4 regions of the Streptomyces sp. ID05-26A genome follow, and region 1 is predicted to be linked to each of the others. Evidence: riboswitches for the same ligand, from Rfam matches in the RefSeq annotation. Region 1 holds a riboswitch; each other region holds the start of a gene.
What was found. A riboswitch is a leader RNA that binds a small molecule or an ion and turns the genes downstream of it on or off. The one in region 1 is predicted to bind cobalamin.

Region 2: another riboswitch for cobalamin. It lies ahead of PV646_RS35380 (prenyltransferase/squalene oxidase repeat-containing protein); the one in region 1 lies ahead of PV646_RS02470 (putative cobaltochelatase).
Region 3: another riboswitch for cobalamin. It lies ahead of metE (5-methyltetrahydropteroyltriglutamate--homocysteine S-methyltransferase); the one in region 1 lies ahead of PV646_RS02470 (putative cobaltochelatase).
Region 4: another riboswitch for cobalamin. It lies ahead of PV646_RS30760 (ribonucleoside-diphosphate reductase subunit alpha); the one in region 1 lies ahead of PV646_RS02470 (putative cobaltochelatase).

Annotation. Positions count from the first base shown of each region.
Region 1 is NZ_JARAYZ010000001.1:514,298-521,332, forward strand. It holds gene cobO (cob(I)yrinic acid a,c-diamide adenosyltransferase) at 1-126, opposite strand, end outside; gene PV646_RS02470 (putative cobaltochelatase) at 137-2,041, opposite strand; cobalamin riboswitch at 2,080-2,210, opposite strand; gene PV646_RS02475 (threonine aldolase family protein) at 2,232-3,194, opposite strand; gene PV646_RS02480 (cytochrome P450 family protein) at 3,214-4,275, opposite strand; gene PV646_RS02485 (8-amino-7-oxononanoate synthase) at 4,313-5,512, shown strand; gene PV646_RS02490 (GNAT family N-acetyltransferase) at 5,466-5,924, opposite strand; gene PV646_RS02495 (serine protease) at 5,938-6,672, opposite strand; gene PV646_RS02500 (LysE family translocator) at 6,821-7,035, shown strand, end outside.
Region 2 is NZ_JARAYZ010000005.1:159,321-166,355, reverse strand. It holds gene PV646_RS35395 (CbiQ family ECF transporter T component) at 1-490, opposite strand, end outside; gene PV646_RS35390 (hypothetical protein) at 501-1,268, opposite strand; gene PV646_RS35385 (SCO2322-related protein) at 1,265-1,678, opposite strand; gene PV646_RS35380 (prenyltransferase/squalene oxidase repeat-containing protein) at 1,678-2,883, opposite strand; adenosylcobalamin-variant (AdoCbl-variant) riboswitch at 2,918-2,989, opposite strand; gene PV646_RS35375 (hypothetical protein) at 3,080-4,591, shown strand; gene PV646_RS35370 (FAD-dependent monooxygenase) at 4,572-5,660, opposite strand; gene PV646_RS35365 (SAM-dependent methyltransferase) at 5,734-6,552, opposite strand; gene PV646_RS35360 (cytochrome P450) at 6,675-7,035, shown strand, end outside.
Region 3 is NZ_JARAYZ010000002.1:2,012,953-2,019,987, reverse strand. It holds gene PV646_RS24800 (TetR/AcrR family transcriptional regulator) at 1-385, shown strand, start outside; gene PV646_RS24795 (NPP1 family protein) at 387-1,142, opposite strand; gene metE (5-methyltetrahydropteroyltriglutamate--homocysteine S-methyltransferase) at 1,295-3,562, opposite strand; cobalamin riboswitch at 3,634-3,853, opposite strand; gene PV646_RS24785 (TetR/AcrR family transcriptional regulator) at 3,852-4,451, opposite strand; gene PV646_RS24780 (enoyl-CoA hydratase/isomerase family protein) at 4,528-5,268, shown strand; gene PV646_RS24775 (AMP-binding protein) at 5,261-6,637, shown strand; gene PV646_RS24770 (acyl-CoA thioesterase) at 6,634-7,023, shown strand; gene PV646_RS24765 (amidohydrolase) at 7,020-7,035, shown strand, end outside.
Region 4 is NZ_JARAYZ010000003.1:763,031-770,065, reverse strand. It holds gene PV646_RS30775 (glycosyltransferase) at 1-516, opposite strand, end outside; gene PV646_RS30770 (hypothetical protein) at 929-1,339, opposite strand; gene PV646_RS30765 (ribonucleotide-diphosphate reductase subunit beta) at 1,592-2,569, opposite strand; gene PV646_RS30760 (ribonucleoside-diphosphate reductase subunit alpha) at 2,617-4,935, opposite strand; cobalamin riboswitch at 5,082-5,293, opposite strand; cobalamin riboswitch at 5,421-5,588, shown strand; partial or broken gene PV646_RS30755 (aldehyde dehydrogenase family protein) at 5,749-6,570, shown strand; gene PV646_RS30750 (PucR family transcriptional regulator) at 6,723-7,035, shown strand, end outside.

The DNA.
Region 1 (7,035 bases):
CATGCCGAACGCCGACGTCGACTTCCCCTTCATCTCACCGGTGTGCAGCATCAGCAACGGCCGGTTGCGGCGCTGGCGGGTCGTCAGGCCGTCCTTCGGCACCTCGGTGGGTTGTCCTTGAGGCACAACGATCTCCTTACGCGGCCCGGACGACGCCGGCGAGGTGGTCGGCGGACAACTGATCGAGCCGGACGCACGTGCCCTGCAGCGCTTCGGCGATCTTCTGGGCGAGGCCGAGGCGGACGTGGCCCTGTTCGCAGTCCACGACCACGACAGCGGTCTGCTCCAAGAGGCCCGCGGCCTTCAGCGCGTCCTTGGTCGGGTCGCCGCCGAGGCCGGACGACGTCGCGCGGCCGTCCGTCAGCAGCACCACCAAGGGCCGCTTCCGCGGGTCGCGCATCCGTTCGATCTCGAGGACGCGGTGGGCCTTGAGCAGGCCGTCCGCGAGCGGGGTGCGGCCGCCGGTGCGCATCTTCTTCAGGCGCGTGGCCGCCGCGTCGACGGACGTGGTCGGGGGCAGGGCCACCTCCGCGGTCTGGCCGCGGAACGTCACCACGCCGACCTTGTCCCGGCGCTGGTAGGCGTCGCGCAGCAACGAGATCACCGCGCCGCTGACCGCCGACATCCGCTTCTGCGCCGCCATCGAGCCGGAGGCGTCGACGACGAACAGGACGAGGTTCGACTCCTTGCCCTCCCGGACGGCCTTGCGCAGGTCGGCGGCGGTGAGCAGCAGTCCGGGACCGCTGCGGCCCCGCGCCGCCTGGTGTGGCGCGGCGTTCGTCAGGGTGTCGACCAGGTGCAGCCCGTTGCCGTCCACTTTGGACGAACGGACGATCCGGCCGGTGCGGGCACGGGCCCGCGAACGCTTGCCGGGCGCGCCCTCGCCGACTCCGGGGACCTCCAGCAACCGCGCCTTGAACGCGGGCGAGGGCTCCGGTGCCGGACGGTCCTGGGGCGCGTTCCCGTTGCCCTTCGGGCCGTCCTGCGGTTCGGGCAGCTCACCACCGCCGGGGCCGTCGTCGTCCGGGCCTTCGTCGGGGTCGGAAGCGTGCTCGGCCGCCTGCTTCATCGCGTCCTCGAGCTGCTGCTCCTCGATGCCGGGCTCGTCGAACGGGTCGCGGCGGCGCCGGTGCGGCAGAGCGAGCCTGACCGCGGTCTCGACGTCGGTCTCCTCGACCTCCGAAGCGCCTCGCCACGCCGCGTGGGCGGTGGCGGCACGGGCGACGACGAGGTCCGCGCGCATGCCGTCGACCTCGAAAGCCGCGCAGACGGCGGCGATCCGGCGCAGCTCACCGTCCGGAAGGGACACTCCCGGCAGCTTCGAACGTGCCTCGGTGATCTGCTGCTTGAGCTCGGCGTCCGCACCGGCCCACTTCGCCGCGAACGTCACGGGGTCGGCCTCGTAGGCGAGCCGGCGCCGGATGACCTCGGTGCGCACACCGACGTCCCGCGCGGCCTTCACCGCCACGGTCAGCCCGAACCGGTCGAGCAGCTGCGGCCGCAGCTCGCCCTCCTCCGGGTTCATGGTGCCGACCAGCAGGAACTGGGACGGGTGCGAGATCGAGACGCCCTCGCGCTCGACGTGCGCGCGGCCCATGGCGGCGGCGTCGAGCAGAAGGTCGACGAGGTGGTCGTGCAGCAGGTTGACCTCGTCGACGTACAGCACGCCCCGGTGAGCCGCGGCCAGCAGACCGGGCTGGAACGCCCGCACGCCCTCGGTCAGCGCCTTCTCCAGGTCGAGCGACCCGACCAGCCGGTCCTCGGTGGCGCCGACGGGCAGCTCCACGAGCCGGGCCGGTCGCCGGTCGACGCCCTCGTGCGGCGCGTCGGGGCAGTCGGTGGTGCCGGGCACGCAGCCGAACCGGCACCCGGCCGAGACGTCGAGTTCCGGCAGCAGCGCGGCGAGGGCACGCACGATGGTCGACTTCGCGGTCCCCTTCTCGCCGCGGACGAGAACGCCGCCGATGCCGGGGTGCACGGCGTTCAGCAGCAGGGCCAGCCGGAGGTCGTCGTGTCCGACGACAGCCGAAAAGGGGAACATGCTCGGCGATGTCCTTTCCTCGGGTGTCCACGCCCGTGGTGAGGTGAAGAGGGGGACGAGTTCCTGACTCCCGACACGCGGTCGGTCACAGTCGCGGGACGGCGCCGGAGTCACACCGGCTTCCTCGCACTCCCCTCACAGCCCCGGCATCGTCGCACTTCGCACGGCCGGGTCCAACAGCCACGTCGTCCTAGATCAGGCTGAGGAACTCCTCCCAGGCCGCCCGGACCTCGTCCGCCGTCCACTCCAGCGCGGGCTCCGCGATCGTGACCTCGGTCTTCGCGAGCGTCCCGGCGCGCCAGAACCCGCCGAGGAACTTCCCGCTCACCTCCTTGAGGTGTGCGGGATCACCGGGCAGGTGCAGCGCGAACTGGTGGGTGTGCGGTTCGGGCAGGTCCATGGCGGCGGCCACGACCTTGGCGTGCTCGACGTACGCGCCGAGCCTCGGCAGCACGGTGTCCAGGCCGTGCAGCGCGGACAGCGCCGCGGGCCACTGCTGGAACAGCATGCCGCCGTACCGGTGCCGCCAGACACGTGCCTGGTCGACGAAGTCCTGGCTGCCCGCGAGCGCCGCTCCGGAGATGCCCTCCAGCGACTTGTAGAACGACACGTAGACCGAGTCGAACAGGCCGGCGATCTCGGCCAGCGGCTTGCCCAGGCCGTGCGTGCTCTCCCACAGCCGCGCGCCGTCGAGGTGCACGACCGCGTCCCGTTCGCGGGCGAGATCGACCATCGAGGTCAGCTCGTCCCAGGTCGGGAGCACGAACCCGGCCTCGCGGTCCGGCACCTCCAGCAGCAGCGTGCCGAACGGTTCGGGGCACGAGCCGATGTCGGCGTCGCGCACCTTGATCGGCCGCAGACCGGACAGCACGGTCAGCGCGTCGTCCTCGTGGTGCAGCGGGTGCGCCTGCGGGTGCATCGCGACGATCGGGTTGTGCGTGCGGTCGGCCCAGCACTTCAGCGCGATCTGCTGCGCCATGGTCCCGGTCGGCACGAACAGCGCGGCCTCGGTGCCCAGCAACTCCGCCACCCGCGTCTCCAGCGCCCCCACCGGGCCGCCGTCGCCGTAGCGGTCGGGGTCGACGTCCGGCACCGGGCCGAGCGTCTCCAGCAGCGTCTTCTTGCGGACTCCGGAAAGCTGACGGTTCAACACCCCAGCATCAAACCTCAGGTCAGCGGCTCACGGCCACCGACTTCGGCGCGCGGAACGACAGCAGGTTCAGCCACTCCGGCTTCGGGCCGACGAGGTGCAGCGACGGTTCGTGCTCGGCCACCGTCCGCAACGTCACAGCGGCTTCCAACCGGGCCAGCCCGGCGCCGAGGCAGAAGTGGCGCCCGTACCCGAACGCGAGATGCCGGGAATCGGTTTCCTTACCGCTCAACAACAACACGAGCTCCGCACCGGCAGGCACGCGCACACCGGACAACACCACGTCACGCGCGGTCAGCCGCCGCCACGTGACGACGGGCGTCTCGGTCCGCAGCACGTCCTCGACGAACGACTCGGCCACGCCCGGCTCAGGTAGTCGCGCCCACAGCGAACGGTCCTGCAACGCGCGGCGCAGCGCCGTGGACAGGAGCTGGGTCGTCGTCTCCTGGCCCGCGATCAGCAGGAAGTAGCAGAGCCCGGCGGAGTCCTCGGCGGACACTCCGGCATCGGCCAGCGCGCAGAACAGCTCACCGTCCCGCGCGTGGTAGCGCTTGATCAGCCACTGGTGGAAGTCGCCGACGTCGTCGACCAGTTCCAGCTGCCGTTCGCGGGTGATGTCGCCCCAGAAGAACTCCAGCGAACCGGTGCTCCACCGCTTCAACGTGGGGATGTCGACGTTCTGGAGTTCGAGCAACTCCGTCAGCACGATCGCCGGCAGGTCCCAGGCCAGGTCCCGCACGAGATCCGCGCCACCCAGCCGTTCCAAAACCAGCGACCGGATGCGAGGCTCCGCTGCGGCGACACGCGCCGGCGTGAAGAACGACGCCACGAGTCGCCGCAGGTCGGCGTGCGACGAGGACCCGTTGTTCGCGAGCGTCGGCGGCAGCGAGAAGCGGGCGCGGACCAGCGACCGCAACGCCGCCGGCGCCACCGGTGTCACGGCGGTCAGCGCGTTGTCGGGCAGGTACGTGACCGGATCGGCCAGCACGGCACGCACGTCGTCGTAGTCGGACACCACCCAGCGTCCGCCGATGAACTGCACCGGCGAGGTGAGTTCGGCGCGCGTGAAGGTGAACAGGTCCACGAGCGGCACGCTAGCGGGCGGATGGGAGACTCGGCCGGTGACCGTGAGCACAACTGAGGCGATTTCCAGTGACGGTGAGCCGACGCTCGACTGGATCGACGTCCGTTCTGAAGCGCGCGCCAAGGCCGGTCTGACCCGGCGGCTGCGGCCGCGCACGGCGGCCTCGACGGACCTCGACCTCGCGAGCAACGACTACCTCGGGCTCGCCAAGGACAAGCGGGTCGCGGGTGCCGCGGCCGCCGCCACGCTGAAGTGGGGCGCGGGATCCACGGGATCACGCCTGGTCACGGGCTCGACGGAGCTGCACGCGGAGCTGGAGTTCGAGCTCGCGAACTTCTGCGGCTCGCAGTCGGCACTGGTGTTCAGCAGCGGGTACATGGCGAACCTCGCCGCGGTCACGGCGCTGTCCGGCCCCGGCACGGCGATCGTCGCCGACCAGCACATCCACGCGTCCCTGATCGACGGCACGCGCCTGTCGAAGGCGGACGTCGTCGTCGCGGACCACTGCGACGTCGGCAAGGTCCGCCACGCGCTCGAGACCCGCGGCAAGCGGCGCGCGATCGTCGTCACGGACTCGGTGTTCAGCGTCGACGGCGACATCGCCCCGCTCAACGAACTGCACGAGGCCTGCCGCGCGACCGGCGCAGCGCTGGTCGTGGACGACGCGCACGGACTCGGCGTCGTCGGACCCGGTGGCCGGGGCGCGGTCGCCGAGGCGGGCATCATCAAGGCGCCGGACGTGATCACCACGCTGACGCTGAGCAAGTCGCTGGGCGCGCAGGGCGGTGCCGTGCTCGGCCCGAGCCGGGTGATCAGGCACCTGATCGACACCGCGCGTCCGTTCATCTTCGACACCGGCCTCGCGCCGAGCAGCGCGGCGGCGGCCCTGGCGGCGATCAAGATCCTGCGCGAGGAGCCGGACCGTCCCGAGCGCGCGCTGACGGTGGCGCACGACCTGAGCAACCGCCTGAAGGAGGCCGGTTTCCAGGTCAGCACCCCGACCGCCGCGGTCGTGAGCGTGCGCGCGCCCAGCCCGGAGCAGGCGTTCCAGTGGGCCGAGACCTGCCGCACGAGCGGTGTGGTCGTCGGCTGCTTCCGGCCGCCGTCGGTGCCGGACCAGATCAGCAGGCTGCGGCTCACCGCGCGCGCCGATCTGACCGAGGCCGACATCGAGCGCGCGGTGCGCGTGATCAGCGAGAGCGCCGCATCCGCAGGTGTGGGATCCCGTCGTCCATGAACTCGTCCCCCTCGGCGACGAACCCGAACGACGCGTAGAAGTCGGCGACGTACGTCTGCGCGTCGAGCACTGACGGCGTGGTGCCGATGTCCACGAGCGCGGCCTGCATCAGGCGACGGCTGTAGCCACGGCCGCGGGCCATGCGCGCGGTGGCGACGCGGCCGACGCGGAACGTGCCGTCCGGTTCCTCGAGCAACCGCAGGTACGCGAGCGGATCGTGCGATCCCTCGGCCTCCAGCCAGAAGTGCCGTGTGCCCTGCTCGAGATCTCGGCCGTCCGCGTCCGCGTAGACGCAGTTCTGCTCGACGACGAAGACTTCCTGGCGCAGTCGCAGGATCGCGTAGAGCTGGGCGGGGCTCAGGTCGAGCCCCCACTGCCGGCGGAGGGTGGCGGGAAACTGTGTGGTTCGCACCTGGTCGTGGATATCAGAAGCCCAGCGTCTGCCGGTAGTTCGCGAGCCGGGTGTAGACACCGGGTTCATCCGGCCGAGCACAGCCGCGGCCGAACGACACGACGCCCGCGAGCCTGCCGCGCACCACGAGCGGACCGCCCGAGTCGCCTGTGCAGGCGTCCCGGCCACCGCGTCCGGCGCACAGCATCGCGCCCGGCCGGTAGTCCGGTTCCTTCAGCAGGCACTCGGAGTCGGTCAGGATCGGCACCGTCACCTTGCGCAGCGACAGGGCGGGCGGGGTGTTCTCGGCGGTACGGCCCCAGCCGAGCACGACACCGTCGTCACCGACCTCGCCGAGCGCGATCGTCCGGTACGGCACCTGCCGGTCCAGCGTCAGGACCGCCACGTCGTCGCCCTTGGTGACCTCGACGTAGTCGGGGTGGCGCCACACGCCCGCGACGGCCGCCTCGACGCCCTCGCCCTTCTGCCGCAGGTCGGTGCGGCCGGCGACCACGCGCAACTGCTCGGCGGGACGCTGGTTCTTGCCGAGCACGCCCTTGATCGTCACGCAGTGCGCGGCCGTCATGACCTTGTCCGGCGCGACGAGCGCGCCGCCGCAGATCAGCTGACCGTCCGTGGTGGTGATCGCCACAACCCACGGGGTGTCCGCCACCCGCGCGGGTGTCCCCCCAACGATCGCATCGGCGGACGTCCCGCCGCTGACCAGGGCGATCACCGCCACCAGCACGGCAAAACGCTTACCCCTCACGGACCACTCCTCGTTGCGCCAGGTGGACGATCGGTCACCAACGGTAGCGATCGCGCTAGGACGGCGTCAAAACCGGAGATTCTCGTGTTAGTGTCCCGTCAGACCGGAGATTTTGCGGTCTGAGACTTAGATCACGGGGGTATGTACGGTGTTGTTCGACTTCGGCCAGGTTCCGGCCTTCCTCATCGCGTGCGCGGTCGTCATCGTGACCCCCGGCGTGGACGCGTTCCTGCTCCTGCGCACGTCACTGCGGTCCGGCACCCGCGCCGGACTCCTCGCGCTGGGCGGCATCCACACGGCCGCGGCGGTCCAGGTCGCCCTGGTCATCTCGGGCCTCGGGGTGGTGCTCGCGCAGTACCCGAT
Region 2 (7,035 bases), on a different contig from region 1:
CGACCAACTGCGGTGCCACGGTCAGCGCCACCACAACGGCCACACTCACCTCGTACAACGCGGCCGGCAACGACCGCAGGAGCCGCCGGGGGTTGGCGAGGGCGTTGGCGGCACCGACACAGCTGAGGATCGTCGCGAGCAACAACCCCTGGTACAGCGCGAAGATCAGCCCCTCGGCGCTCACCGGTCCGCCGACGCGGATGCCCTGCGCCCAGTCGGGCAACGGGACCTGCGGCAGCGTGAACAACACGGTCAGGCCGGTCACACCGCCGAGGAACGCGTGCACGAGGACGCGCAGGCCGATGATCAGCAGGCCGAACTTGAGGAACACGCCGTAGGTGCCGGCCCACGGCGTGTTCGCACGGCAGGTCACCACGACCACGCCCGCCACCGCCAGGATCAGGCCCAGCAGCAACGGGTTCGTGGTGCGGCTGGCGGCGGTGGCGAGGCCCAGTGCCCACAGCCACCACGCGCCGGAGTGCAGCTTCACGCCGAAAGCCTCATGCGTCTTCCGCGGCGCGGCGACGACGTGCCACCAGCACCCCGGCCACCGCCAGTGCTGCGATGACCAGCGCCCCGAGCAGCGTCCACAACCAGCCGGAGCCCGATTTCTCCTCCACCTGCTGCGACTTCTCCGCCACCGCAGGAGTCGAGGTCTCCCCCGCCACAGACGACGACACGGCGGACGAAGGCGGAGCCGACTCCACCGAAGACGGCGCAGCGGCCGACGAGGAAGTCGGCGGAACGGTCGTGGTCACCGCAGGGGGTTGCTGTGCCGGAGGTTGCTGCACCGGCGGCGCGGGAGGCTGCGGTTGCTGCGCCGGCGGAGGCGGTGCGGGAGCCGCGGGCGGTGCGATGCCAGGTTGTTCGCCGGCGCCGAACGCCCACCCCTCCACGGTTCCGCGTCCCGGCACGAACGTCGCCGCGCCCTGGTTGCTGTACACCCACGAACCACCGGCCGGTGCGTGCCAGTACGACCAGTACGCGGTGGCGGGCGAGGCGTTGACGCACTTGTCCGCGTCCGTGCCCGGCTTTCCGTTGATGCGGCAGACGAAACCAGCCTGCCGCGAGGCGTAGGTGTAGCCGAAGCCCGCGGCGGTCAGTGCCGCGATGCCGGAGGCGGGGCTACCGGGTGCGCAGCCCTGCTGGACGCCTCCGCCGAGGCCGCGGTAGTCGACGACGACGGTCACGCCGTCACATCCCGCGGCCTGCGCCGGCACCGGTGCGAACGCCGCTACCAGTGCCAGCGCGAGGAAGAGCCTTTTCACGGGGCGGTGCTCGGAGCGGTGCCGGCGCCGAACGCCCAGCCCTCGACGGTGCCGGGAGCCGGGTCGTAGCCGAGCGCGCCGGAGGTGCTGTAGGTCCAGGTGCCGCCGGGGGTGGCGTGCCAGTAGGACCAGTACGCGCTGGTCGTGGGCATCTTGCACGGGTTCGGAAGGGCCTTGATCGTGCAGACGAACCCGGGCTGGCGCGGCACGAACGTGGTCGGGAAGCCCGCGTTGTTCAGCGCCTGGATTCCGGTGGTCGGATCGATCGAGGTGCAGCCGGTCTGGACTCCGCCGCCCAGTGCGGCGAAGTCCACGACGACCTTCACGTTCGCGCACGGAACGGCGGAGGCAGGGGACGTGACGACGAACGAGCTCGCGACGAGGGCGAGGACAGCAAGCATGCGGCGCATCACGCACCAACCTTCCGACGACGGGAGACGAAGAGCAGGACGGCACCGGCGAGCACCGCGAACGACCCGAACAGGCTCAGCGGAACGGCCTGGTCCGGTCCGGTGACGGCGAGCGGCGGGTCGGCCGGGGCCTCGGGCCCTGCCGGAGCGGGCGCGGTCGGCACGGTCGGCTCGGGCGCCGAGGTGACCGGTGGCGTGGTGGTGCAGTCGATCGCGGGCACCCCGGGAACAGCCGACGAAGCCGTCACGTCCGCGAGGCTCACGCGAGCCAGGCCGAGCATCGCCTGTGCGGTGGCGCGGATCGCCGGGTACGGCTCGAAACCGGCGCTGTCGTAGGCGACCGCACCGCGTCGCGCCTCCGGTCCGGAACAGCCGACCTGCAACGACTTCAGGTACGCCACGGCCTTGTCCGCGGGCTGAGTGAGACCCCCCTCGACGAGCGCGCCGACGGCGAGTCCCGTGCTGTTGGCGTTGGCCCCGGCAGTCGCGGACGGGAAACCGCCGTCCGGCTTCTGCTGCGAGGCGAGCCACGTCAGGGCCTTCGGCGACGCGGTCTTCTCGCCCACCGCCAGCAGCGCCTGCAGTGCCATCGCCGTACCGTCCACATCGGACTTGCACGGCGCCTGTTCGAAGGCGATCGGGAAGCCGCCGTCCGGGCACTGCGTGGAAACCTGGTACACCACCGCCTGGTCGGACGGCAGGGCGGCGCGCTTCAGCACGATGATCGCCAACGCCTGCGTGAACGCGTTGGTCTGGTCGAACCCGGGACCGGTCGCGTCGCGGTAGCGCCCCGACTCCTCCTGCAACGGCGCGAGCCGCTCCAGCAGGTCGACGCCCGCGAACGCGTGCGGATCGGTGCCGAGCGTCTGCGCGACCAGCGCGAGCTTCACCAGGCCGCCGACGTACGACTCGTCGCCTTCACCGATCAGGAAGTTCAGCTGGTCGGGCTGGGCGAGCCAGGCGGCGGCCTTCACCGCCGTCGACCTGCCGACGCCCGCCGCCGCCAGCGCGTAGACGCCGTCCGCGGTCAACCCGGCGTCCACGAGGCCGGGGCCCTGGAGCAGGTGGTCGCCACCCTCGAACTGGCTGACCAGCCACGTCCCCGCGGACGGGGCCGCTTCCGCCGCCTGCGCCTGCGGTGTCACCACCAGCGCGGTGGCCACCAAGGCCACCAACGCGGATCTCCTGATCACTACGCCTCCCATGCCCGCGGTCCTCGACGGGTCGGTGGAGCTACCGCACGCCACGGGCAGTCGGACTATCACCGTTGCGGGTCAGCGCCGGAGTTCCACCGGCTTCCCCCGCGGCATGCGGATGCTGTTGTCAGTCAACGATCGTGCGGGAGGGATCTATTTGAGTCAAATGGCTGTGAGCTGGGCCATCAACGAGCAGAATCGGCGGATGGGGGATTTCGCGAAGCAGGTCGACGACGCGGCACGGGTGATCGAGGCGTTGATCCCGGACGAACCGGCCGCCACGCTGGGCACGCACACCGCCCAGCGCGGGAACGAGCGGCACGCCCGTGGCTCCGCGACACAGCAGGCGTTGCGCGGGTTCTCGTCCCTGGCGGCGGAACGGCTGCTCGGCGCGCTGGAACTGGCCGTGGCCCGGCTGGACCTGACCGCACCGGCCGAACTGGTCTCCGGACTGGTGCCGCCACCGGCGAACGCCACTTTCGGGTTCGTGTCGATGGGCGAGCAGAGCGCGATGGCGCTGCCGATGACCATGGTCGACGGCGCGCACCCCGGAGCGAGCAGCCTGATCCTCGGGCACGTGCGCGCGTTGTTCCCGGACATCAACGACGTCGAGGGTGACGAGCACGCCATCGCCGTCAAACGCGGCGCGACGCACCTGGCGGTGGCCGTGGTGGTGGCAAGGGCGGTTCTGAACGCGATCGGCACTCCGGTGGCGGCCAATCCCGCGGCGGCCGTCGGCATCGCGATCGGCGCCTGCGCCGCGATCCTGCCGGACGTGCCCATGCCTCACGCGTACGAACGGGCCGTGCAGGAGAAGCGGCGCCGCGAGTACCGGCCCACGTCCTGGATGACGGAGGCGATGGTGTCCGGCCACCAGTTCGTGGTGGTGGAAGAGCCGAGCCTGACCGAGGCGGACTTCACGGCGACGGGTCTCGTGGCCGCGATCGACACCGGGTTCGCGGTGCGCACGGGTCTCGCCGACGGCAAGGTTCCCGTGTCCGTGCAGGTCGTGCTGGACGAACCGCACCTGCCCGACCTGGAGCAGTGGGACGAGGTCGCCGAGATCGACTACGTCGCGGTGGCCGGGGCCGCGAAGTTCGGTCACGGCAGCACCGCTCCGTGGCCGGGTGGGTTCCGGGTCCGCGTCTGCGCGACCGGACGGGACGAGGGCGAGGAGCGCTACGACCTGACGCTGTGGCCCGCGCCGGCGACGGATCCGGTGGTGCACAAGGCGGCTGACCGAGTCGGGCACCTGCTGCGCGGCGAACCGGCCCCGCCGCCGATCTCCCGTCCCGAACGGCCGTACCAGTGGCTGGAGGACCTCGGGCCCGCGGCGACGGTCACGGTCGTCACGAACGCCGGTGTCGCCGACGTGGTGGACGAGTTCGAGGAGGACTCGGTCGCCGTCGAGATCGAGGGCGGGGTGCTCGTCGTCGAGTTCAACAACTACCAGGGCAGCCGGATTGCCGTCCTGCAACGGCTGTCCCGCAACGGAAAGGCCGCCAGCTACCACTGGAACGCCAACCGGGTGACGCGCCTGTCGTTCGCCCGCGACGGGCAGCTGACCGAGGACGCCGACACCCGGAAGGCGGTGGAGGGACTCAGCTTCACGGACCTGCGGCACCTCGACGCCAAGGGGATCACGGCGGTGGTGAGGTTCACCGGCACCGTGATCCCCGAGGCGATCCGGGAACTGGTCAGTAGTTCGGCAGGCTGAGGCTGTTCACGACCTGGGCGAACTCCTCGGTGGGCGCGCCGCCGTTGGCCTGGTTCTTCAGCGCGATCTCCTGGTTCGCGACGACGTACGGCCGCAGAACCTCCTCGTAGCGCTGGAAAGCGGCCGACGGGTCCTTCGCGAGCTCACCGGCGAGCACGTACGCGCCGACCAGCGCCATGCTGGTGCCCTGCCCGGACAACGGCGAACCGCAGTACCCGGCGTCACCGAGCAGCACGACGTTGCCGTGTGACCAGGAGTCCATCCTGATCTGGCTCATCGAGTCGAAGTGGAAGTCGGGCGCCTCCCACATGTGTTTCACCGCGGTCGGCCACACCCAGCCCGCGTCCGCGAACTTCTCGGCGAGCAAACGACGCTGGGCGTCGACGTCGCGGTGGTCGAAGTCCACCTCGCCGTAGAAACCCATGTAGACACGGCATTCCGCGTTCGAACGGGCGCTCATCACGCCACCGCCGACGACCTCGCCCTGCTGGAACGTCTGCCAGTGGTCGAGGCCGAGGAAGTTCGGCGCGGTGAAGACGGCGAGGTTCATGCCGAGGTGGGTGATGAACTCCGCCTCCGGTCCGAACACGAGCCGGCGGACGGTGGAGTGCAGGCCGTCCGCGCCGACGATCACGTCGAAGTCGCGCGGCGCCGCCTTCTCGAACGTGACGCGGGTGCCGTCGATCGAGGTGATCGTGTCGTCGAACAGGTACTCGACACCGTCCACCGCGTCGAACAGCATCCGGGCGAGGTCGTCGCGCAGCAGCTCGACGTCGGGACTCGCGAGGTCACCTCCGCTCAGGGTGTGCGTGGTCGAACGGAACAGCTCGTTGCCGTCGGCGTCGACCACGTTCATGCCGCGCATGTTGGTGCTGAACGACCTGAGCCGGTCGCCGAGGCCCATGCGTTCGACGACCTCCAACGCGGGACCGCGCACGTCGATGGCCTGGCCGCCGGGCCGCATGCCGCGGCACCGCTCCACCACCGTGACCTCGAAACCGCGGTGGCGCAGCCAGTACGCGAGAGCGGGCCCGGCGATGCTGGCGCCGGAGATCAGGACGTTCTTCATGGTGGTGCCCCCTGTGAGTCGGTGTTGCTCACAAGGTGCGGGCCGGCGCTGACCGTGCGCTGACCGTCGGCGGTCAGGGCTTGACAGCGACCCCCGCGAACGGGACCTCGTTGATCTCCGGGCTGGCCGCGAAGTCGCCCTCGCCGTCGGGCCGCCACGACGGGCAGCCGACCAGACCGGGCTCCACCAGGTCGAACCCGCCGAAGAACGCCAGCACCTCGTCGTGCGTGCGCGGGAAGGCCTGGTTCGCCGTGCTCTTCACGTTGTAGGTCTGCACGGCCTGGTCCATCCCGGCGGGCTTGGCGTCGGCGGACGCGTGCGACAACGCGAGGAAGCTGCCGGGCGCGAGCGCGTTGCGGTAGTGCCCGACGATCGCCGCCGGGTCCCACTCGTCCGGGACGAAGTGCAGCACCAGCAACATGAACAGGCCGACCGGCTGGTCGAAGTCGATGAGCTCGCGCACCTGACCGGCGTTGAAGATCGCGTCCAGGTCGCGCAGGTCGGCCTGCACCACGGCGGTGTCGCGGTCACCCGCGAGGATCAGCTCGCTGTGCGCGACCGCGACCGGGTCCCTGTCCACGTAGACGACCTTGCAGTCCGGCGCCTCCGCCCGGACGATCTCGTGCAGGTTGCCGACGGTCGGGATGCCGGAGCCGATGTCGAGGAACTGCCGCACACCCCGTTCGACCATGTGCAGCGCGGCCCGGCGCAGGAACGACCTGTTCAGCCGTGCCGCGTCGCGGACGCCGGGCATGATCTGCAGGATCTTCTCGGCCAGAGCGCGGTCCGGGGCGAAGTTGTGGCCGCCGCCCAGCCAGTAGTCGTACACCCGAGCCGGTGACGGCACCGTCGTGTCCACACCTGGAGGAACCCAACCGAGGTCGCTGCTCACCGACCGAGCGTATCCGCGTGCACCAGGACGGACGAGCAGATGAGCATCCGATCGTGTGTATCTGCTCGCCCCCACTGGCGCGCTGCCCCTAGGTTGTTCGGGGTCACGAGAAGGTGGGTGTGATGCCGAGCGTCACGACGGTGCCGGGCCGCTGGCCCCTCATCGGGCATTCCGTCACCCTGCTCAGGTCTCCGGTCGAGTTCCTGTCCTCGTTACCCGCCAGTGGTGACGTGGTCAGAGTCTTCCTCGGTCCCCTGCCGGTGTACCTGGTCACGACGCCCGAACTGGCGCAGCAACTGCTCGCGTCGGACGCGTTCGACAAGGGCATCGTGTTCGACAAGATGCGGCCGTTGTTCGGCAACGGGCTCGCGACGTCGAACGGCGCGTTCAACCAGCGGCAGCGCCGGATGATGCTGCCCGCGTTCAGCCGCGCGCGGGTCTCGACCTACGCGGAGAACGTGATCACGACGCTCGCGACCGAGC
Region 3 (7,035 bases), on a different contig from region 1:
CCTGCTGATGTACGGCGAGCCGCGCAAGCGTGAGGCGAGGCTGCAGGCGGACGCGATGCTCCGCGAGATCATCAGCCGCATCGCGGGGGCGGGCCGCCTGACGGTTCCGGTGGAACAGGCGGCGCAGTTCGTGCACGCGACGGGGCTGGGCGTGGTGCTGGCGTTGATCGCGACGCCGGAGGAGGACCGCGACCTGGAGCTCATCACGTTCGCGCGCGAGCAGGTCATCAGGGCGATCACGACGGACGTCGCGCCGGACGAGCCGACCGACATCCCGAGCCGGGCGATCGCGTTGCGCGTCGCACTGGAAGAGGACCCGCCCCTGATGCTGTCTCCAGCGGAACGGGTCCTCTTGGCCGAGTGGTTGAACAGGGTGGCGAAGTGACCTACGCGTTCGGGTCGAACGCGATCCCGGCGGGCTTGGCCTGACCGAGGTTGTGGTTGAACGAGCCGTCCTTGATCGCCAGGGACGCGCTGCCGAAGTTCGCGTTCACGAGCTTGTCGCGCACCCCGGCCGGGAAGCGGTCCCAGCTGACCAGGTCGGGGTACTGGTAGACCCCGTAGTGGTTCTCCGCCTGCTCACCCGCGCCCGCGAGGCGGAAGCAGTGCGTGCTGGCGCCGTCCTTGTGGTAGATGATCTTGGGGTGGGTGCCTTCCCACTGCACGTTCGCCCGCGGGTGCGTCTTGTACTTGCCGTGCTCCGACGTCGAGACGTACTGGGCCACGTCGTTCTGCACCCAGACCACCACGTGCTCGATGTCGTGGCGGTGACCGCAGCAGTCCCAGATCGGAACGGCCTGGTCCTTCTCGAAGTACAGGTCGTACAGGTAGGCGCACCAGCCGTTGTTGCACTTGGAACGGCTGTAGGAGTTGGTGTTGTCCAGGTCGGACTGGTCGTGGCAGTTGCCGTTCAGCGCGCCCGAGTTCTTCAGGCCGGGCGCGATGTCACCGTTCGGCGAGATCGCCGGGGTGGGGTAACAGCCGTCGCCGTCGTAGTCGAACGCGGGCTGCCACTTGCCGTCGGCCGCCTCGTAGTTCGCGGGGATGGCCCTCGGCGGGTCGGCGAGCGCGATGCCGGGGAACAGTGCCGTGATCAGCAGGGCGCCGGCGAGCGCGGTCAGGAGCTTCTTCCTCAACTTCAGGCCTCCGGGGGATGCAGGGAGCGGAGAGGCTTGCGAGGCAGAAGGTGGTACATGAACCACGTTCACGTCTAGGTACTTCGCCAAATCTTTGCCATACCGGGAAATTCACAACCTCGGGACGGAATCGATCCCGTCCCGAGGTCGCTCCGTCATCAGCCCAGCTCTGACCGCATGCGACGGGTCGCGGCGACCAGGTTTCGCAACGCGGGCTCCACCTCGGCGTAACCGCGCGTCTTCAAACCGCAGTCGGGGTTGATCCACAAACGTTCACCCGGCACCGCGCGCACCGCCTCGGTGATTAGCGAGACGATCTCGTCCTCGCCCGGCACCAGCGGTGAGTGGATGTCGTACACGCCGGGACCGATGCCACGCGGGAAGTCCAGGCCCTCCAGGATCTCCATCTTGGACCGCGCGGCCTCGATCGTCGTGACGTCGGCGTCGAGGTCCGAGATCGCGCCGATCACCTCGCCGAACTCCGAGTAGCACAGGTGGGTGTGCACCTGGGTGCCCGTCGTGGCGCCCGAGGTCGCGAGCCGGAACGCGCCGACCGACCACTCCAGGTACGCCGGCTGGTCCTTCCGGCGCAACGGAAGCAGCTCGCGCAACGCCGGTTCGTCGACCTGGACCACCCGGATCCCGGCCTCCTCCAGGTCGCGGATCTCGTCCCGCAGCGCCAGCGCCACCTGGGCCGCCGTGTCGGCCAGTGGCTGGTCGTCGCGCACGAACGACCACGCGAGGATCGTCACCGGCCCGGTCAGCATGCCCTTGACCGGCTTGGCCGTCAGCGATTGCGCGTAGGTGCTCCACGGCACCGTGATCGGCTTCGGGCGTGAGACGTCGCCGTGGATGATCGGCGGTCGCACGCACCGCGACCCGTACGACTGCACCCACGCGAACTCCGTGCTGGCGAAGCCTTCCAGGTGCTCGGCGAAGTACTGGACCATGTCGTTGCGCTCGGGCTCGCCGTGCACCAGCACGTCCAGGCCGATGTCCTCCTGCAGGTCGATCACGCGGCCGATCTCGTCGCGCATCCGCTGCCCGTACTCGTCCTCGGTGATCTCGCCGTTCCGGACCGCCGCGCGCGCCCTGCGGAGGTCGCCGGTCTGCGGGAACGAGCCGATCGTCGTGGTCGCGAGCGGGGGCAGCCCGAGCCGGGCCTGTTGAGCGGCGGCACGTTCCTCGTAGGGCGCGCGGACGCGGTGCTCCGGCCGCAACGACTCGACGCGTGCCCGGACGTGGTCGTCACGGCGCGGGCTGGGCAGCCGACGCTGCGCCTCGTCGGCCCACGCGCCGTCCGCCCCACCGCGCAAAGCCTTGCCCAGCAGCACGATCTCGCGGACCTTCTGCCGCGCGAACGCCAGCCGCGCCCGCACGTCCGGTTCGAGGGTCTCGGCGTCCAGGTCGTACGGCACGTGCAGCAGCGTCGAGGACGACGAGACGACGACCTCGCGTGCGAAACCCAGCAGGGTCGCGGCCTTCGCCAGCGCGGCGTGCAGGTCGGTGCGCCACACGTTGCGGCCGTCGACCAGCCCGGCGACGAGGATCTTGTCGCGCAACGCGGGGATCGCGACCGACGTGTCCGGCGCGGCGACGAGGTCGACGCCGATCGCCTCGACCCGCGACTGGGCCAGGACCGGCAATGCCTCGCCCAGGTCGCCGTAGTAGCCGGTGACGAGCAGCTTCGGCCGTCCCGGCAAGCCACCGAGAGTGCGGTAGGCGCTCCTCAGGGCGTCGAGCTCAGCGGGGGTGCGGTCGGCGGCGAACGCCGGTTCGTCGAGCTGCACCCACTCGACGCCCTCGACCCTGAGCCGGCCGAGCAGTTCGACGTAGGCCTCCACCAGGCGGTCGAGCAGTGTCACCGGGTCGAAGCCCGGGACCGTGCTCTTGGCCAGCAACAGGAACGTCACCGGGCCGAGCAGCACGGGCCGGGTCGTGACGCCGAGGTCGCGGGCTTCGCGGTACTCGGCGATCGGCTGGTCACCGGCCAGCGAGAACTCGGTGTCCGGGCCCAGTTCCGGCACCAGGTAGTGGTAGTTCGTGTCGAACCACTTCGTCAGCTCCAGGGCCGCGGCGCCGTCCCGGCCGCGGGCCGCCGCGAAGTAGGTGTCCAGTTCGGACAGACCCAGGTCGCGGAACCGTTGCGGGATCACGCCGAACAGCTGGGCGGTGTCGAGCACCTGGTCGTAGAACGAGAACGTGCCGGACGGGATCGAGTCCAGTTCGGACAGTTCGGCCCAGGTCCGGGCGCGGAGTTCCCGCGCGGTCCGCCGCAGGGCGGCTTCGTCGATCTTCCCGGCCCAGTACTGCTCGACCGCGCGCTTCAACTCGCGCTTCGGTCCGATCCGGGGGTAGCCGAGAACGGTGCTGCCGATGGTCACAGGCTCTCTCCTCGCGAGCGTGCGGAAGCACCGGAGACCCACGAGGACAGCTCGAGACAGCACGAGGCCGGCCCGTCAGCCCGCCCGAGAGGCTCCGGAGCAGCGCGCACCGGTTGGCGCGCGCACCTGCGGCAGGTCTTCGGACTCGTGGGCGCCGTGCTGGAACCTCTGGGGGCTCACTCCTACCGGCCGTCGCTTCCCAGGTCTCGCGACCCAGTGCTGTTGACGGCTTTCGTTCCCACTCACCGCTGCGGGGCAGTCCCGGACTCGCACCGGGTTCCCTTTTGCTCCACCCGGGACGAACCCGGGTGAACCGCTGGCGTGATCGAGACTAGCGGGCCGCGCCGAGTATGCCCAGCGCCATGTCGGCGTACTGGATGGTGAGATCGCTCAACCCGACCGGCCCGGCGGGGGAGTACCAGCGCGAGACGCCGCTGCACATCTCCAGCAACGCCAGCCGTGCCACGCCCGGATCGGCCACCGACAGCTCGCGCGCCTTCACGCCGGCCTCGATCGCCTGCTGCCAGAAGCTCTCGTAGCGGTCGCGCAACGCCACGATCTCCTCGCGCCGTGCGCCGGTCAGCGCGCGCATCTCGCCGTCGACGACTGCGGTCTCGCGCGGCTTCTCGGCGTGGGCGCGGACGTGCATCTTGACCAGCGAGACGAGACGTCTCGTCTCGGTTCCGGCCTGGCCGGTGACGTGCTGGCCGGTGACGTGCTGGCCGGTGATCTGCTCGGCGGCGGTGATCAGCTCGGTGAGGCTCGTGCGCATGATCTCGGCCAGCAGGTCTTCCTTGGTGCCCATGTAGTGGTAGAGCGTCGCCGACGAGAGGCCGGCGGCCTGCGCGAGGTCGCGGATGCCGGTGCCGTGGAAGCCGCGCTCGGCGAACAACCGCACCGCGGCCTCGCGGACTCGTTCCTCCGTCGTCATCTGCTGCCTCCCTTGACCGGCTCGACGCGATCACTCTAGCGTCAAGCCCGATCGATCGATCGATCGAAGGGGAGACATGACCGTCGACTACTCCTGCGCCGAGGGCGTCGCGCAGGTGCACCTGAACCGTCCGGAACGGCTCAACGCCGTGGTTCCGGCACTGGTCGAGGACCTGCTGGCGGCGTTCGCACGAGCCCGTGAGGACCAGGCGCGGGTGGTCGTGCTGGCCGGACGCGGCCGGGCGTTCTGCGCCGGGCACGACCTCAAGGAACCGGTTCCGGCCGAGACCGAGGAGCAGACGCGGGCGCGCCTGGAACGCATCCAGGACGTCACCCGCGCGATCCGCGACTTCCCCGGCGTCGTGATCGCGGCGGTTCACGGCTACGCGCTGGGCGCGGGTGCCGAGTTCGCGCTGGGATGCGACCTGGTGGTGACCGGAGTCGGGGCGGAGTTCGGGTTTCCCGAGGTCAGCGTCGGCCTCAGCGTCACAGGAGGCGTCTCCGCCCTGCTGCCGCGGCTGGTCGGTCCGCACAAGGCGAAGGAATGGCTGCTGCTGGGCGAGCGGATCACCGGCGCCCGCCTGATGGAACTCGGAGTGGTCTACCGCGAGGTGTACGACCACGAGAAGCACGCGATGAAGCTCGCGAAGCGCATCGCCACCCAGCCTCCGGTCGCCGCGTTGCTGGCGAAACGCGCCATCGACCTGGGCTGTGGCTCGACGCTCGACCAGGCGCTGGCCACCGAGGTCGACCACGCCGTGATCACCAGCACCTCTGGCGAGGGGGACGGGGCGCGGGCGGAGTTCGGCCGTGGCTGACCTGATCGGCGCGCTGCGGACGGCCGTCATGCGGTGGCCGGACAGGACGGCGTGGACGTTCGATCCGGGCGGCTCGTTCACGTTCGCGCAGATCGGCGCGCTGTCCGACGGGTACGCGCAGGCGTTGCGCGACAAGGGGATCCGTGCGGGGGACCGGGTCGCGATCATGCTCCGGAACGTGCCGGAGTTCCCGCTGGTCTGGTTCGCGCTGATCAAGCTCGGCGCCACGGCCGTGCCGGTCAACGTGCGGTACCGCTCGGTCGACGCCGGCCACGTGCTGCGGACGGCCGAGGTGGTGGCCGTCATCAGCACCGAGGAGTTCCGGCCGCTGCTCGCCGGAGAGGTGGTGCACCTCGTCGAGGAGTTGAAGCCCGCCGGAGGGTTCGCGCAGGGCGAGGTGTCCGCGCCGGTCAGTCTGCAGTTCACCTCCGGCACCACCGGGAAACCGAAGGCCTGCGTGCTGTCGCACTCCTACTGGCTGACGCTCGGCGGCAGCCTCGTCGAGCACTTCCCGCACCTGTCCTCCGACGACGTGATGCTGACGGCGCAACCGTTCTACTACATCGATCCACAGTGGAACGTCGTCGCCGCGTTGCTGGCCGGCGCGCATCTCGTGGTGCTGGACGGCTTTCACCCGTCGACGTTCTGGGAGAAGGTCCGCGAGCACGGCGTCACCTACTTCTACTGCCTCGGTGCGATGCCCACGCTGCTGCTGCGCATGCCGCCCGATCCGCTGGACCGCGCGCACCGCGTCCGGGTCGTGCAGGCCTCGGCGATCCCGCCCGCCCTGCACGCCGAACTGGAAGAGCGGTGGGGCGTCGGCTGGTTCGAGGCGTTCGGCATGACCGAGACCGGCGCCGACCTGCGGATCACGGACGGCGACCACGACCGGTTCGTCGGCACGGGCTGTCTCGGGCTGCCCGCGCCGCACCGCGAGGCCAAGGTCGTCGACGGCGAACTCTGGTTGCGCGGCCCCGGGATGATGGACGGCTACCTCGGCCTGCCGTCGCCGTTCACCGACGGCTGGTTCCGCACCGGCGACCTGGCGCGGATCGAGGACGGCCGCGTCTACCACCTCGGCCGCAGCAAGGACATGATCCGGCGCAGTGGCGAGAACGTCGCCGCGCACGAGGTCGAAGAGGTGCTGATGTCGCACCCGTCCGTGCGGCTCGCAGCCGTGATCGGTGTTCCGGACGACATTCGCGGTGAAGAAGTGAAAGCGTTCGTGGTCGGGGAAGTAACCGATCTGGAGCTTGTCGCACATTGCTCCGAACGCCTGGCGTCGTTCAAGGTTCCGCGTTTCTGGGAGTTCCGCGAGGATCTACCGCGCACCCCTTCCGAACGCGTTGCCAAGGAGTTGCTGCGGTGAGCTTTCACTGGGAGAGCCCGGTCTTCTTCGACGAGTTGGATCTCAACGGCACCCTGCACAACTCGCGGTTCGCCCTGCACGTCGAACGCGCCCAGTCCGCGCTGTTCGAGTCGATGGGCTTCGGCTGGTCGACCTACGCCGACCGCGATCCCGACCTGAACTACGTGGTGAGAGAACTGCACGTCGAGTTCACCGCGGCCTTCACCTCGCCCGGCGTGCTGCCGGTCGAGATCACCGCCGACCGCATCGGCACGACCAGCGCCCGCTACGGCTTCCGGTGCGGCCACTACGCCACCGGCTACCGGGTGATCGTCAAGGTCGGCCCGGACGGCCGTCCCGCGCCGTGGAGCGACTGGTACCGCATGGCCTTCGAGGGACTCTCATGATCAAGGCGGACC
Region 4 (7,035 bases), on a different contig from region 1:
GAAGATCGCATCGGCGGTGTGCCGGTCGAAGAACTTGTAGCCGCACTGGGTGTCGCCGACGCCAGGCACGATCGTGTTGGCCGCGTACCGAAAGGCCCACGCGCCTGCCTGCCGGACCTGGTTGTGCCTCGCACGCACGATCGAGCTCGGGTGCGCCCGCGATCCGACGACCACGTTCACACCGGTGCGCAGGAACCTGAGCGTCGGCGCCAGCGCCGCCATGTCGGTCGCCAGATCGGCATCGCAGAAGCCGACGTAGCGGCTGTCGGTCCGCAGCACTCCGGTCCGCACCGCTGCGCCCTTCCCAGGCTGGGCACAGCGGATCAGCCGCACCGGGACCGATCCGAACCGGTGCTCGCGGGCGACCTCGCCACTGCGGTCGGTGCTGGTGTTGTCGACCACGACGATCTCGCACGACTCACGGGTGGCCGCGAGCGCCACCGTGAGCGCGGACAACGTGGCCGACAGCCGCGACTCCTCGTTGCGCACAGGCACGACAATGGAAAGCAGTGTCATGTCTTCGCCGCTATTCCGGGCGCGCAGAACCCAGCATGGTGTCGCAAGAGTCCTCCCATGACGTGATGCAGGTCTCAGGACGGCGAAAGTTACCCAACGGTAGTTCCCCGGAAATAGAAGGCAAGTGTGATGTGTGTCACATGATCTGCCGTAGTGACAGTGACCTTCGAACTTTGTACCGTTCAGCGCCGAAAATTGAGCTGGACGGACTAATCAGATGACCGATGACCGGACGGACATCCTTCACCGAACAAAGACCCCGCGAAGAACCGCCACGGGCCAGGCGGGAGCATCGCCGCCGAACGAAGAAAGCAGGTCAAATCATCTGAATGGATTTACCGACATGTCGAAGTGGCAGGTCAGGCGCTCCTGATACCACGAGTCCACGCACTTGACGTCGCCATCCCAGGCGTCAGTTGCATATCGGTTCAAACAAGATCTCGACCATAAACGCGAATAAATCCGCCTTGGATTCAACCGCTCGAAGCAACAGTGCTGGTCGAGGGTGGGCGTGCGTGGCGAGATTGGGTCGGCCGGGGATATCGGACGAGAGGAAGGCCGATCTGTGGCGGCGGTGGAAGGCCGGGGACGGGATCGCTCCCGAGCTCCACAAGGGCCGCGCCGGCTCTGCGCCGGTGATTCCTACAAGAACGGTGGACGCGACGCCTACCGGGCGACCGCGGCACAGGAATGGGCGTTCAACCGTGCCCGGCGGCCGAAGCCGTGTCTGCTCGCCCGCGGGCCGGAGCAGATCGTTGGTCGCCTGCGCCTGAACCACGGCGATGAAGATCAGCCACGAGACGATCTGCCGTTCGGTCCACAATGAACACAGCGAATTCGGGCACCTGGAAGGCGATCTGGTGATCGGATCGAACAACAGCCAGGTCGAGGCCCACGCCCGCAGGAATCCCGAGTTCCACGGCACGCTGACCTGGGACCGCGGCGTGGAATTGGCCCACCACAAGCGTTGTAGTCGGCCGTGCTCAACTTCTCCCCTCGTACGACACCGGCAGGCACGCCGGCATCGCACGAGGAGGGCGTCGGGGCCGCGCGGCACGCGGCCCCGACTCGGTGACTAGAAGTCCTCGTCGAACGACACCGTGCCGGTCACCCCGACCTGGTACGCCGACACCCGGCGCTCGAAGAAGTTCGACAGCTCCTGCACGTCCTGCAACTCCATGAACGCGAACGGGTTCTTCGAACCGTAGATCGGCTCGATCCCGAGCACCTGCAACCGCCGGTCCGCGACGTGCTCCAAATAGGACCGCATGTCCGCCACCGACATCCCCGCGACGCCACCGCCGAGCAGGTCCTCGGCGAACTGCACCTCGGCGTCGACCGCCTCGCGCAGCATCTGCCGGACCTCCTCGTACAGCGACTCGTCGAACAGGTCAGGCTCCTCGCGGCGGACCGTGTCCACGACGTCGAACGCGAACGCCATGTGCATCGACTCGTCGCGGAACACCCAGTTGGTGCCGGAAGCCAGCCCGTTCAGCAACCCGCGCGAGCGCAGGAAGTACACGTAGGCGAAGGCGCCGTAGAAGAACAGGCCCTCGATGCACGCGGCGAAGCAGATCAGGTTGAGAAGGAACGACCTGCGGTCCTCACGCGTCCGAAGCTCCGTCAAGGACGAGATCGAGTCGATCCACTTGTAGCAGAACTCGGCCTTGGCGCGGATCGACGGGATCGTCTCGACGGCGGCGAACGCCTCGATGCGGTCGTTCTCGTCGGGCAGGTAGGTGTCGAGCAGCGTCAGGTAGAACTGGACGTGCACGGCCTCCTCGAACAGCTGCCGCGACAGGTAGAGCCGCGCCTCCGGGGCGTTGACGTGCTCGTACAGGTTCAACACCAGGTTGTTCGCGACGATGGTGTCGCCGGTGGCGAAGAACGCGACGAGCCGGTTGACCAGGTGCCGCTCCGCCTCGGACAGCTTGTTCAGGTCCGCGAGGTCGGAGTGCAGGTCGACCTCCTCGACGGTCCAGGTGTTCTTGATCGCGTCGCGGAAGCGCTCGTAGAACAGCGGGTAGCGCATGGGCCGCAGGGTGAGGTCCATGCCGGGGTCGAGCAGGGCGTTCTGACGGGCGGTGTTGGCGAGAGTGGTCACTGGCAGGCCTCACAGGACTCGGGGTTTTCGAGGGAGCAGGCGATGGCTTCGTCCGACGTCACGACGGGCACCGCCGTGGTGGTCGTCGCCTGCTGGATGCGCGTCGCCGGGCGGGAGCGCAGGTAGTAAGTGGTCTTGAGCCCGGCTTTCCAGGCGTAGAGGTACATCGAGGAGAGCTTGCCGATCGTCGGCGAGGCGACGAACAGGTTCAGCGACTGGCTCTGGTCGATGTACGGGCCGCGCGCGGCGGCCAGTTCGATCAGCGCCTTCTGCGGCAGCTCCCAGGCCGTGCGGAACAACGAGCGCACGTCCTCGGGCAGTTCGGCGATTCCTTGCGCGGAGCCGTCGTCCTGCTTGAGCCTGTTGCGCACGGACTCCGTCCACAGGCCGCGCGACTTGAGCTCGCGCACCAGGTAGGAGTTGATCTGCAGGAACTCGCCGGACAGCGTCTCGCGCTTGAACGTGTTCGACACCTGCGGCTCGATGCACTCGAAGCAGCCGGCGATCGAGGCGATCGTCGCGGTGGGCGCGATGGCGATCAGCAGCGAGTTGCGCAGTCCGTGCTCGCTGACCCGCTCGCGCAGCGCGCCCCAGCGCTCGGTCTGCGTGGGCGTGACGCCCCACAGGTCGGGCTGCAGGTCGCCCTTGGCGGCGCGGGTCTCCGCGAACGCCGGGTGCGCGCCCGCCGACGAGGCCAGCTCGGCGGAGGACTCCAGCGCCGTCAGGTAGATCTCCTCGGCGATCCGCGTGGACAGCTCGCGGGCCTCGGGCGAGTCGAACGGCAGGCGCAGCTTGAAGAACACGTCCTGCAGGCCCATGACACCGAGACCCACCGGGCGCCAGCGCGGGTTGGACCGAGCCGCCTGCTCGGTCGGGTAGTAGTTGATGTCGATCACGCGGTCGAGGAACACGACGGCGGTGCGGACCGTGGAACGCAAGCGGTCCCAGTCGATCCCGCCGTCAGCCACGTGCGCGCCGAGGTTGACCGAGCCGAGGTTGCAGACCGCGGTCTCCTCGTCGCTGGTGACCTCGAGGATCTCCGTGCACAGGTTGGACAGGTGCACGACGTTCGACGGCGACGCCGTCTGGTTGCACGTGCGGTTCGCGGTGTCCTTGAACGTCATCCAGCCGTTGCCGGTCTGGGCGAGCGTGCGGATCATCCGTCCGTACAGGTCGCGGGCCTTGATCGTGCGGACCGCGCGACCCGCTTCCTCGGCGCCGCGGTAGGCGCGGTCGAACTCGTCGCCCCACAGGTCGACCAGCTCGGGAACCTCGTCCGGGTCGAACAGCGACCAGTCCGCGTCGGCCTCGACGCGGCGCATGAACTCGTCGGGGATCCAGTTGGCCAGGTTGAGGTTGTGCGTGCGACGCGCGTCCTCACCGGTGTTGTCGCGCAGCTCCAGGAACTCCTCGACGTCCGGGTGCCACGTCTCCAGGTACACGCAGGCAGCGCCCTTGCGACGGCCGCCCTGATTGACGGCCGAGACCGACGCGTCGAGCGTGCGCAACCACGGCACGATGCCGTTGGAGTGGCCGTTCGTGCCGCGGATCAGCGCACCCCTCGAGCGCACCCGCGACCACTGGACACCGATGCCGCCGGCGAACTTCGACAGCCGGGCGATCTGCTTGTACCGGTCGTAGATCGACTCCAGCTCGTCCTTCGGCGAGTCGAGCAGGTAGCACGAGGACATCTGGGTGTGCTGGGTGCCGGAGTTGAACAACGTCGGCGAGCTCGGCAGGTACGCGAGCGACGACATCAGCCGGTAGAAGTCGATGGCCTCGGCGGCGGTGTGCGAGAGACCGCACGCGACGCGCAGCAGCCAGTACTGCGGCTGCTCGATGACCGAACGCTTCGCGGGGTGGCGCAGCAGGTAGCGGTCGTAGACAGTGCGCAGGCCGAAGTACTCGAACCGCCGGTCGCCGTCGAGGTCGATCGCGTCGTCGAGCTTGCGGGCGTTGGCGGCGACGAACTTCGCGGTCGCGTCGCCGATCAGGCCCTCGGCGTGGCCGAGCGCGACGCTCTGGCTGAAGGACTGCACGCCCTGACGGCGCACCTCCTTCTCGATGTACGCGGCGAGCAGGCCGGCGGCGAGCTTGGAGTACTCGGGCTCCTCGGCGACCAGCGCCGCGGCGGTCTGGATCGAGAGCCGGTCCAGCTCCTCGGTGGTGGCGCCGTCGTAGAGACCGCTGATCGTCTTCGTGGCGACCCGCAGCGGGTCGACGTCGTGCAGACCGACCGTGCAGCGTTCCACCGCGCGCACGATCTTGTTCAGGTCAACCGGTTCGAGTGAACCGTTGCGCTTCTTGACGCGCATTGTGGTGGTGGTGAGCGTGTCGACCGCCGTCACAGCTCTCTCCTCGCGAGCTCGGGGTGGCCACGAGATCGGGAGAGGGTGAACGGGCGCGCGCGACCGCCACGTCCTCCCGCCCTCCCTCGGGGCCTCGGACACCCGCACGCGTGGGCACGTGCGGGGCGCTGGCAGGTCTTCGGACTCGTGGGCGAGCCTGTCTCCAGGCGCCTACCGGCCGTCGCTTCCCAGACGTCGATGTCCAGTGCTTTCTGACGGCTTTCGTTCCCACTCACCGCTGCGGGGCAGTCCCGGACTCACACCGGGTTCCCTCTTGCGACGACCGATCTGGATGATCGGCCGAACCAGCTCGGAGCACCATACATGGGTGTCGTCGAGCGATCGACAACTACATCTAGTGGGCGTGTCGCCCAGTCGGAGCAGCCCCGAACGATCACGTGCGCGCGCCGGTGATCGCGGCCACTCTCGACATGGTAGGAAGTCCTACTTTAGGTTGACCGAAGGTCCACGGTGCAGGGAAGCCGGTGCGAGTCCGGCGCGGTCCCGCCACTGTGACCGGGGAGCGGTGTCCCATCAGCAGGCCACTGGCGCGAGCCGGGAAGGCCGGGGCGGCACGTCGATCCGGGAGCCAGGATACCGGCCGGGGACTTCCGTGTTCGTCCACGAGGATGGAGCTGAACGCATGCGGATTCTTCCTACCTGCGCGAGAAACGCAATCCCGCAGCCATAAGCCGTGTCTTCGTCGTGCCCGGTCGTCCACACGCGACACGGGCGGCTCCCTCCTGCGCTCAAACGGAAGGACCTTCTGGGAGCAAGGATCTGCACCACTTCATCGGCGGCAAGCCCGTGTCCGGCACGTCCGGGCGCTTCGCCGACGTCTTCGACCCGAGCACGGGGTCGGTCCAGGCCCGCGTGCCGCTGGCATCGGCCGCCGAGGTCTCGGACGCGATCGCGGACTCCGCTGCGGCACAACGGGAATGGGCGACCTGGAACCCGCAGCGCCGGGCCCGCGTGCTCATGAGGTTCGTCGACCTCGTACGCGCGGAGGAGGACAGCCTGGCCCGGTTGTTGTCGTCCGAGCACGGCAAGACCGTCGCCGACGCACGAGGTGACATCCAGCGAGGACTGGAAGTCGTCGAGTTCGCCATCGGCATCCCGCACCTGCTCAAGGGCGAGTACTCCGACAGCGCCGGCACCGGCATCGACGTCTGCTCGATGCGCCAGCCGCTCGGTGTGGTCGCCGGCATCACGCCGTTCAAACTCCCCGCGATGATCCCGCTGTGGAAGGCCGCTCCTTCGATCACGTGCGGGAACTCGTTCGTGCTCAAGCCTTCCGAACGCGACCCCTCGGTGCCGCTGCGCCTCGCGGAGCTGTTCCTGGAAGCCGGTCTGCCGCCCGGTGTGTTCTCCGTCGTCAACGGGGACAAGGAAGCCGTGGACGCACTGCTCACCGACCCGCGGATCGAGGCGGTCGGCTTCGTCGGCTCCTCCGCGATCGCCGAGTACGTCTACACGACCGCCGCCGCGCACGGGAAGCGCGCGCAGTGCTTCGGCGGCGCCAAGAACCACATGATCGTCATGCCGGACGCCGACCTCGACCAGGTCGCGGACGCCTTGGTGGGCGCCGGTTACGGCTCTGCGAGCACGTCCATCTGCTCCCAATCTGCGTGAACGCTCGGACGCCTGGAGCCACTGGAGGGCCGTTGACCAGCCTGAACACACTGGTGCGCCAGTAGACTCCCATCACCGAACACTTCTTGAATTCCTCTGTAGACGGTTGGCAAGGTGGTGGCATGAGTCCGCGAACAGGCCTCACCCGCGTGCTGGACGACCTGGGCACCACGCTGATCGACCTCGTGCGTGGTGATCCGGGCCGTGCCGCGGACGTCGGTGGTGTCGTGATCCACGACCCGGACGACGACCAGGCGTTGCCGCCGGCCGCGCTGGTGCTGGGCGTCGGTGTGCGCGAGCCCGCTCCGTTGCTGCGCCTGCTGGGCGAGGAAGGGGCGGCCGCGTTGGTCGTGCGCGGCCCGATCGTCCTCACCGAGGAGATCTCCGAGGCCGTCGACGGCTCCGGGGTGGCCCTGCTCGGTCTGGCGCCGGGGG